Regions from separate parts of the Cobetia sp. AM6 genome, predicted to be linked through region 3. Evidence: predicted binding sites of a transcription regulator. Region 3 holds the regulator's gene; each other region holds the start of a gene.

Region 1 (2,202 bases), 360 kb from region 3:
TTTCCTGCCCGAAGCGCCAGATATCGTGACTGCCCGCCACCACCTGCCCCATCCCCTGCGCCGCTGCCAGGCTGTTCCAGGGCTCTCCGACACAGAAGCCGTCCAGCGCACCGCTGGCCAGCTGCGCGGCCATCAGCGGCGGTGCCACGGCGCGCATCTCGACGTCGCGGTCCGGATTGATGCCGCCCGCCGCCAGCCAGTAGCGCAACAGATAGCGATGCGAAGAGAACGGATGCACGCTGGCCAGCTTGAGCAGCGGCTCACCGCGCTGCTTGCGCTCGCGCATATGCGCCGCCAGCGCCTTCGCGACCTGCAACGGACTGGAGAGGTCGTGGCCGTCCTCGCCGAGGGCGGCCATCAGCGCGCGCGACAGCGTGATGGAGTTGCCGCCCAGATTGAGCGTCATGGCACTGATCACCGGCGTGGCGCGGCCATCCAGGCCCAGGGTGGAGGTCAGCGGCATCAGCGCCAACATCTGCGCGCCCTGCAACACGCCGGTCTGCAGGTCATCACGCAACGCCGCCCACGAAGGTTGCCACTTGAGTGTCACCGCCAGCCCTTCCTCGCGGAAAAGCCCCAACTGCTCAGCGACCACGAAGGGCGCGGCATCATTGAGTGGCATCAGGCCCAGCGTCAGCTGATGGCCATTCAGGGGTACATCTGTGGGCATCACGCACACCTCTTGAACGATCGAGAGAGAAGGACAGTACGGCGACCGGCTCAGCGCCGACGCGCGGCCTTGAGCAGCTCATCGGCCAGCTCATGCAGGGCCAGGCGCCGGTTCATGGCGGTCTTGCGCAGGTATTGGTAGGCGGCATCTTCACTGAGCCCGCGCGTCTCCATCACCACGGCCTTGGCGCGATCGACGCTGCGCCGCTGCACCAATGTGGTCTGGGTACGGTTGAGCTCCCCCTTGAGCGCACGGTGCGCCTCGAAGCTGGTGATGGCGACCTCGACCATGCTGCGCACCATCGCTGGTATAACGTGGTCCACCACATAGGCCGAGACACCGGCGCCTGCCGCCTCACGCACGAGGTCCGGGGCATCTTCACTGGCCAGCATGATCATCGGCTTGGGATAGCGTCGCCCCAGCTGGCCGAGATGCTCCAGGGTGTCGCGGCTGGGCAGGTCGGCGTCGATGATCACCGCATCGGGCTGATGCTGCTCGACCAGCGCGTGCAGGTCCTCGTGCTCGTCAACGCGCAGCGCCACCTCGAAGCCGGCGCTCAATAGCGCCTGCTCCAGCGCGGCGGAGCGCTCACTGCGGACATCGACGATCAGCACGGTCACGGGCATGTCAGGTTTCCTTGGGTCGGGCATGAGACTTGCCGTACACCCAAGCAGGATTCGTGCCGCAATCTGGTGCAACCCTGCGGTTAAAGGCCTTCAGAGCGGCCGAGCCGAAAGCGTCGCTGCACTGCAATGAGGCATGCGCCTTGCCGACCCTCCCAGCGCCATCTTCGTGCGCCAGACTGGTACCTCGCGCCTTGCTGACGCACCGCCAGCGCGCACCCAGCCCTAGACACCGCCTGCACGTGCCAACCTATTGTCCTCGCCAAGCCATTGATCTTCTGGGACTTGTCCCGCCCACACCCCCGCAACTGGCGCGCTACTTGCTTTGTTCCTGTCACTTGCCGCACAGACGCTCTGCTGCCGGCAACCATGGCATCACCGACTGCTGCCATCGCTATCCATGACGTGGACCAGGCTCTTCGGAGTACGAGTGCGTCGAACCAGGCCCCTCAATGACGAGGCGCCCTTGCTGTCGTTCATTCACAGCCGTTCGACCACTCGCCGAGCACACCTGACTTCGTGCCCGGCACCGACGCTGAATCAGGAGCCCACTCATGGATATCCGCAACAAGGCCAGCCGCATCCGGCTGTTCAGCTTCAACACCCCGCAAATGCGCGCTTTCCACATGTCGTGGTTCGCCTTCCACGTCTGCTTCTTCGGCTGGTTCGGCATCGCGCCGCTGATGGCCGTGGTACGTGACGACCTCGGCCTGACCAAGACCCAGATCGGCAACACCATCATCGCCTCCGTCGCCATCACGGTGATCGTGCGCCTCGCCATCGGCGTGCTGTGTGATCGCATCGGGCCACGCAAGGCCTACACCTGGCTCTTGTGCCTCGGCTCGCTGCCGGTGATGTGCATCGGCTTCGCCGACAGCTTCGAATCCTTCTTTCTGGCCCGTCTGGCCA
Region 2 (2,202 bases), 770 kb from region 3:
GCAGATCAGTTATCTCTCGGCACTCGATGAAAGGGTCACGAGGAACAGGCTGGGCCCCACATGACGCTGGCCAGAGGAAGTGGAGCAAGACGCTCACTTCCCCTGGCCAGCGTCCTTGCTCAGCCTGTCATGAGGGGCAAGGCCCACCCGAAGTACAGGGCGAGCCCGCGCATCAGCGAACCGGCGGGGCGTACTGGACGCCGCCATCGGTCCACAGTGCGTTCAAGCCGCGCTCGATCCCCAGTGCGGAACCGGTACCGACGTTGCGCTCGAACATCTGACCGTAGTTACCGACCTGCTTGATGACCTGATAGGCCCAGTCAGCCGGCAGCCCCATGGCTTCCCCGTAGTTGCCATCAGCACCGACCAGGCGCGCGACGTTCGGGTTGGTGTCCGACTTCTTCTCTTCGATGTTGTCGGAGCTCAGCCCCATCTCTTCGGCGTTGATCTGGGCGAACAGGGTCCATTTGACGATGTTGAACCACTGGTCATCGCCCTGACGGACGACGGGGCCCAGCGGTTCCTTGGAGATGACTTCCGGCAGTACCATCGCGGATGCCGGATCGGAGAGCTTGATACGCAGCGCGTAGAGCTGGGATTGGTCGGAGGTCAGGACGTCACAACGACCGGCTTCGAAGCCCTTGACGGTCTGGTCAGAGGTATCGAAGACGACCGGCTCGAAGGACATGTCGTTCAGGCGGAAATAGTCCGCCAGGTTGAGCTCGGTGGTGGTGCCGGACTGGATGCAGACGGCTGCCCCGTCCAGCTCCTTGGCACTGGAGACGCCCAGGTCCTTGCTGACCATGAAGCCCTGGCCGTCGTAATAGTTCACGCCAGCGAAGTTGAGGCCCAGTGAGGTGTCACGGGTCGCCGTCCAGGTGGTGTTGCGGGACAGGACATCAATCTCGCCGGACTGCAGCGCGGTGAAACGCTCCTTGGCCGTCAGCGGTACATAGCGCACCTTGCTGGCATCGCCCAGCACGGCTGCCGCGACGCCGCGGCAGACGTCGACATCGAGGCCCTGCCAGTTACCGGCGTCATCCGGTGCCGAGAAGCCCGGCAAGCCGGTGCTGACGCCACACTGGACAAAGCCCTTTTCCTTGACGCTATCCAGGGTCGCGGCACTGGCGCCTGTCGCCATGGAGGCGGCCAGGACAGCGGCGCTAGCGATCAGCAGTGGCTTCTTGTTGTTATGCATCGTGATTCCCTCGCGAAAGTCTGGAGTCCGCTCGATCAGCCTCGAGTCAGAAGTGGTGCAATGCATTGCATGGCACCTACCGACAATAGCAAGCCGCGTTCCAATTTCCGCCTATCGCGTGATCCGCTGCGTTCAACGCTGAAAAAAGCGCTAAAACCCAGTGATATAGGCCAAAGCCTCGGGGTGGGGCGGCGGATCATTCCGCGCGATTGCCGCGCAGTTAGGCTCATGGCGAGACCAGTTCGCCTCATATCGGTGCAAAATAAAAACGGCCGTTTCATTGCGAAACGGCCGTTGGCGGTGCAGCGATGTGGCGCGAGTGGCAGATTGCGACCAATGTCTCGGTCTGCCTGACTCAACGCTTGTTCATCCCATCAGGCACGTTTTCGTGCCTGATGGGACTCCCTTGCCACCGCAAGGTGCATGCAGATCACTTCTCCAGCAGGCGCTGCATGAAGGGCGGCAGCACCAGGGCGGCGCGATGGCCTTCGACGGTATAGAAGTCACGCGCGAAGGTGGCGGCAGCGGCATCTTCCTCGCGGAAGGACTTCACGTCACAGCTCTTGCCCGCCAGGGTGCAGCTCCACCAGCCGGACGGATACACCGGCTGCGGGAACGGCAGGGTCGCGACGCTATCAAAGCCCGCTTCGCCCATGTCGTTGCGCAGGTCCTTGATGATGGAATCGGTGTGATAGAGCGGGGACTCGCTCTGCTGCACCATCAGGCCGCCCTGCTTGAGGATACGATGGCAGCGCTTGAGGAAGTCGGTCTTGAACAGACCTTCCGCCGGGCCGACCGGGTCGGTGGAATCGACGATCAGCACGTCGATGCTCTCGTCCGGGCAGTTGTCGACCCACTTGACACCATCCTCGAACAGCAGCTCGGCACGCGGGTCGTCATTGGACTCGACCAGCGCCGGGAAGAATTGCTCGGAGGCACGCGTGACCGCCGGATCGATATCGATCTGGGTGACCTTCTCCACGCCCGGGTGCTTGAGCACCTCA
Region 3 (2,202 bases):
GATGGCCAGATCATCGCCCACGGTGATGCGGACTCCATCCTGGCCAACCAGCAGGTGCGCGACGTCTACCTGGGCCACGAGTTCACGCTCTAGGGTCAGCGGCTGCGCTGAGCCCACCGGAGGCGAAAGCTTCAAAAGCCGCTGCGTGATTTTATCGCGTAGCGGCTTTTTCATGTCTGACATCAGACGCATGCATGACGTCCATACCACCTTGGTGGAAACATGGCATGCAAGTTGCTTGAATATTCACGACAACCTCTTGTCAGTGCCCCGAGTCACGGTATAGCGTAGTAAGCACGTTCCTTTGCCGTGAATTGACTGACTCCATGAAACCCACCCTGCAACTCCGCCTCGGCACCTCGCTGACCATGACGCCGCAGCTCCAGCAAGCGATCCAGCTGCTGCAGCTGTCGACGCTCGACCTGCGTCAGGAGATTCAGCAAGCCCTCGAGTCCAACCCCATGTTGGAGCTCGACGAGGACTACGAGTCGCTGGATGTCGTCGAGACACAGGATTCGAGCGAGATCTCCACTGCCGACTCCTCGAGCGAGATTCCCGAGGAATACCCCCTCGACAGTGACTGGTCGGACCTCTACCAGGACCACGCCGGTAGCCTGACCAGCTCCGGCAGTGGCAGCGGGAGTGAAGAAGGGCCGGACTTCGATCGCAATACCAGTGTCGAGAGCCTGCAGGACCACCTGCGCTGGCAGCTGGCGATGACCGACCTCGATGGCCGTGAACGCCAGATGGCGGAGAGCCTGATCGATGCCGTCGACGGTGCCGGCTATCTGAGTCTGTCACTCGATGAGCTGGTCGATGGCCTGCGCGGCCAGGGCCTGCCCGGCCTCAAGGCCTCCGAGCTCGAGCAGGTATTGTTGCGTCTGCAGCAGTTCGACCCGACCGGCGTCTTCGCCCGTGATCTGCGCGAATGCCTGCTGCTGCAACTGGCACTGCTGCCGGATGATCTGCCGCTGCTGGCGCAGGCGCGCCGCCTGGTACGTCAATTCCTCGAGGCACTGGGCAACGATGACCGCAAGCTGCTCAAGCGCCGCCTGAGCCTTGATGATGACGAGCTGGACCACGTCATTCGCCTGGTGCGCGCGCTCGACCCGCGCCCGGCATCCGCCTGGGGCGAGCCCGCCAGCGATTACGTGATCCCTGATCTGCTGGTGCGCCATACCCGCCACGGCTGGCAGGTCGAGCTCAACCCGGAAGCGCTACCCAAGCTGCGCATCCAGCCGGAATACGCCGCGCTGATCAAGCGTGCCGACAAGTCCGCCGACAATACCTTCCTCAAGGACAACCTGCAGGAAGCCCGCTGGCTGATGAAGAGCCTGTCATCGCGCAATGACACCCTGCTCAAGGTCGGCCGCGAGATCATGGCGCGCCAGATCGACTTCCTCGAGCAAGGCGAGGAAGGCATGAAGCCGCTGATTCTGGCCAACATCGCCGAAGTGGTCGAGATGCACGAATCGACCATCTCGCGGGTCACGACCCAGAAGTACATCCACACCCCGCGCGGCGTCTTCGAGCTCAAGTTCTTCTTCTCGAGCCAGGTCGGTGGCAGCGGCAGTGGCGACGCCCACTCAAGCACCGCCATTCGTGCCCGCATCCGCAAGCTGATCGCGGAAGAGCCGGCCCGCAAGCCTCTCTCCGACTCACGGCTGGTCGATCTGCTCGCCAGCGATGGCATCGAGGTCGCACGCCGTACCGTGGCCAAGTATCGCGAAGCGATGGGCATCCCGTCCTCCAGCGAGCGCAAGCGTCTGGCCTGACCCGTCACCTGCGGCTGCCATGCCCTGCTCTCACCTCCACAATGGCAGCCGCCGCCAACCTCAAGCGCTGGATTTTCCGCTCATCAGCCTCTGACTTCGCGGGCAGCGGTGCGCCTGTCGCGCGCTCTGTCATCCCGTCAACCGCTCGTCAATTGCCCGTCATGGGCCATGACGGCGCGCAGGATGACGGTAAAAAACCGCCGTTCCGGCAGCGTCATTCACCGTCAATCGCATGTTTTTAAAGTCACTTTTGCGCGTATTGCACCTGGATGACACCCGGACAACCTCCCAAAACGCCGCTTGCTCCACTCAATCGAAGCGCCTGAAAGGCGACGTACATGCAGGGATTGGCGACGAAAACCCGCCTTCTTGCGCGTCTTTCACGCACCACCCACCAGACGTGCCCTTGAAGTCCACTCCGTTACCC
Region 4 (2,202 bases), 950 kb from region 3:
GGTCTTCAGTGATCAGCCTGCGGGCGGCAGCAAGGTGCAGCTGACGCCGCTCAGCGTGGTGCCGTCGACGGAATCCCTGCCGCCGCGACGCAGCACGCCGTCGCGCGTGAGTTCTTCCTCATCCAGCGAGAGTACCCGCACCCGGGCGCCTGCGGTGGATGTGGCCTTCCGTGGCTATACCACCTTCACCATCCAGAGCCCGTCCAACGAGGAAACGCTGCAGACCGGGCAGGCGGGCAATCTGGCGGTGCGCCTGGGAATCGAGCCCAAGCTGCGCCCGGAAGACAAGGTGCGCGTGACCGTGGACGGTGCGCCGTCTCAATCCGCCATGCACAGCACCGTCTTCATGGTGCCGGCGCTGGAGCGTGGCAAGCATGTCATCCAGGCGGAGCTGCTGGATTCCACCGGCCGCGTGCGCCAGACCAGCGAGCCGAAGGTGGTCTATGTGCAGCGCGCCAGCGTCAATCTGCCTCGCAACCCCAACAACCCTGCCAACGCTGGCGGTGGTTAGCAGCGTCTGGGCGGCCTTTTTCTTCGCGCCTTTCTCCTTCGCTGACAGGCCGCCTTCGGGCGGCTTTTTCGTGTCTGGGCCAGTCGATGTCGGGCCGCCTGGCGGTGAAGTGAGGCAACGCGGATTCGAGCGCGATTTTCCGCCTGCACCATTTTGGTGCCAATATGAGGGGCCAGAAATGGTTGCACAGCATCGGACGCCGTGTTCTCGGTGCCTGCACCAGACTGGCGCGGTTATTGCAGAACAGGGAGACGTACTGCAGATGGCGAACAAACCCATGCATCAACGACTGCTCGAACACCTGAACACTGCCGTGGTGGTGCTGGACTCACAGCTGCAGATGGTCTGGATGAATCCCGCCGCGGAGACGCTGCTGGCGGTGAGTCTGGTGCGTGTGAAGGGCAGTACGCCCGACAACATGACCGGGCTGGATGACACCCTGATCAATGTGCTGCGCAAGGCGCTGGAGGAGCAGCACCCCTACACCCAGCGTGAGGCCGAGATCATCAACGCGGCCCATGAAGCGCTGACGGTGGATTTCACCGCGACGCCCATCAGCGCCAATGAACTGCTGGTCGAGATAGAACCGCGTGACCGCCTGATGCAGATCTCGCGCGAAGAAGCGCTGATCGCCCGCCAGGAGGCGGTCAAGGTGCTGACGCGTGGTCTCGCGCATGAGGTCAAGAATCCGCTCGGCGGCATTCGTGGTGCCGCCCAGCTGCTCGAACGTGATCTGCCCGAACCGCAGATGGTGGAGTTCACGCGCATCATCATCGAGGAGGTGGACCGTCTGCGTGATCTGGTCGATCGCATGCTCGGGCCGAACCGGCCGCCGTTGCAGGCGCCGGTCAATGTGCATGCGGTGACCGAGCGGGTGCGGGCCTTGCTGCAGGCGGAAGGCAGCGCCATCACCTTGAGCGCCGACTACGACCCGAGCCTGCCGGAGGTGATCGGCGATGAAGGACAGCTGATCCAGGCGGTGCTCAACATCGCGCGCAATGCCACCCAGGCCCTCAATGAGCAGCCACAGCCCGATTCACCGCAGCCTGACGCCGCCCCCTACGAGATCACGCTGCGGACCCGCGCTCGCCGGCAGTTCACGCTGGGCCATGAGCGCCACCGGCTGGTCTGCGAGCTGGCGATCATCGACAACGGCCCCGGCATCCCGGAGAGCCTGCGCGAGACGCTGTTCTACCCGATGGTCTCGGGGCGCGCCGAAGGCTCAGGGCTCGGGCTGTCGATCGCCCAGGGCATCCTGCACCAGCATCAGGGGTTGATCGAGTGTGACTCGCGCCCCGGCCATACCGAATTCCGATTACTCATTCCGCTAGCCGGCACTTCTGGAGATCACACATGAGCGAGACTGCCCGCGTCTGTATCGTCGATGACGACCGTGCCATTCGCTGGGTGCTGGAGCGCGCTCTGGCACAACCCGACCTCGAGGTGGAAACCTTCGAGCGTGCCGATCAGGCCGAAGCCAGCATCATGCGTCAGTGCCCGGATGTCCTGATCACCGATATCCGCATGCCCGGAACCGATGGTCTCGACCTGATGGCGCGCGTGCGCGAGAAGTACCCGGACCTGCCCGTCATCGTGATGACGGCGCATTCCGACCTCGACAGCGCCGTGGCCTCCTATCAGGGCGGCGCCTTCGAATACCTGCCCAAGCCGTTCGATGTCGATGAAGCGCT

Evidence for each region. The regulator sigma-54, encoded in region 3, starts transcription at its own class of promoters, with help from an activator protein. The targets are predictions, from matches to a motif close to TGGCACNNNNNTTGCTNT.
Region 1: CLAM6_RS02170 (ANTAR domain-containing response regulator) is a predicted target of sigma-54. The motif match lies at 1,338-1,355, and genes of this name have one in related genera.
Region 2: CLAM6_RS00285 (amino acid ABC transporter substrate-binding protein) is a predicted target of sigma-54. The motif match lies at 1,284-1,301, and genes of this name have one in related genera.
Region 4: glnL (nitrogen regulation protein NR(II)) is a predicted target of sigma-54. The motif match lies at 737-754, and genes of this name have one in related genera.

The regions. Positions count from the first base shown of each region.
Region 1 covers NZ_AP021868.1:474,301-476,502, reverse strand. Annotated here, with positions in the region: gene CLAM6_RS02175 (CmpA/NrtA family ABC transporter substrate-binding protein) at 1-670, opposite strand, end outside; gene CLAM6_RS02170 (ANTAR domain-containing response regulator) at 721-1,296, opposite strand; gene CLAM6_RS02165 (NarK family nitrate/nitrite MFS transporter) at 1,848-2,202, shown strand, end outside.
Region 2 covers NZ_AP021868.1:62,884-65,085, reverse strand. Annotated here, with positions in the region: gene CLAM6_RS00285 (amino acid ABC transporter substrate-binding protein) at 173-1,198, opposite strand; gene speE (polyamine aminopropyltransferase) at 1,629-2,202, opposite strand, start outside.
Region 3 covers NZ_AP021868.1:837,006-839,207, reverse strand. Annotated here, with positions in the region: gene lptB (LPS export ABC transporter ATP-binding protein) at 1-93, shown strand, start outside; gene CLAM6_RS03560 (RNA polymerase factor sigma-54) at 327-1,775, shown strand.
Region 4 covers NZ_AP021868.1:4,116,036-4,118,237, reverse strand. Annotated here, with positions in the region: gene CLAM6_RS17240 (DUF4124 domain-containing protein) at 1-511, shown strand, start outside; gene glnL (nitrogen regulation protein NR(II)) at 774-1,868, shown strand; gene ntrC (nitrogen regulation protein NR(I)) at 1,865-2,202, shown strand, end outside.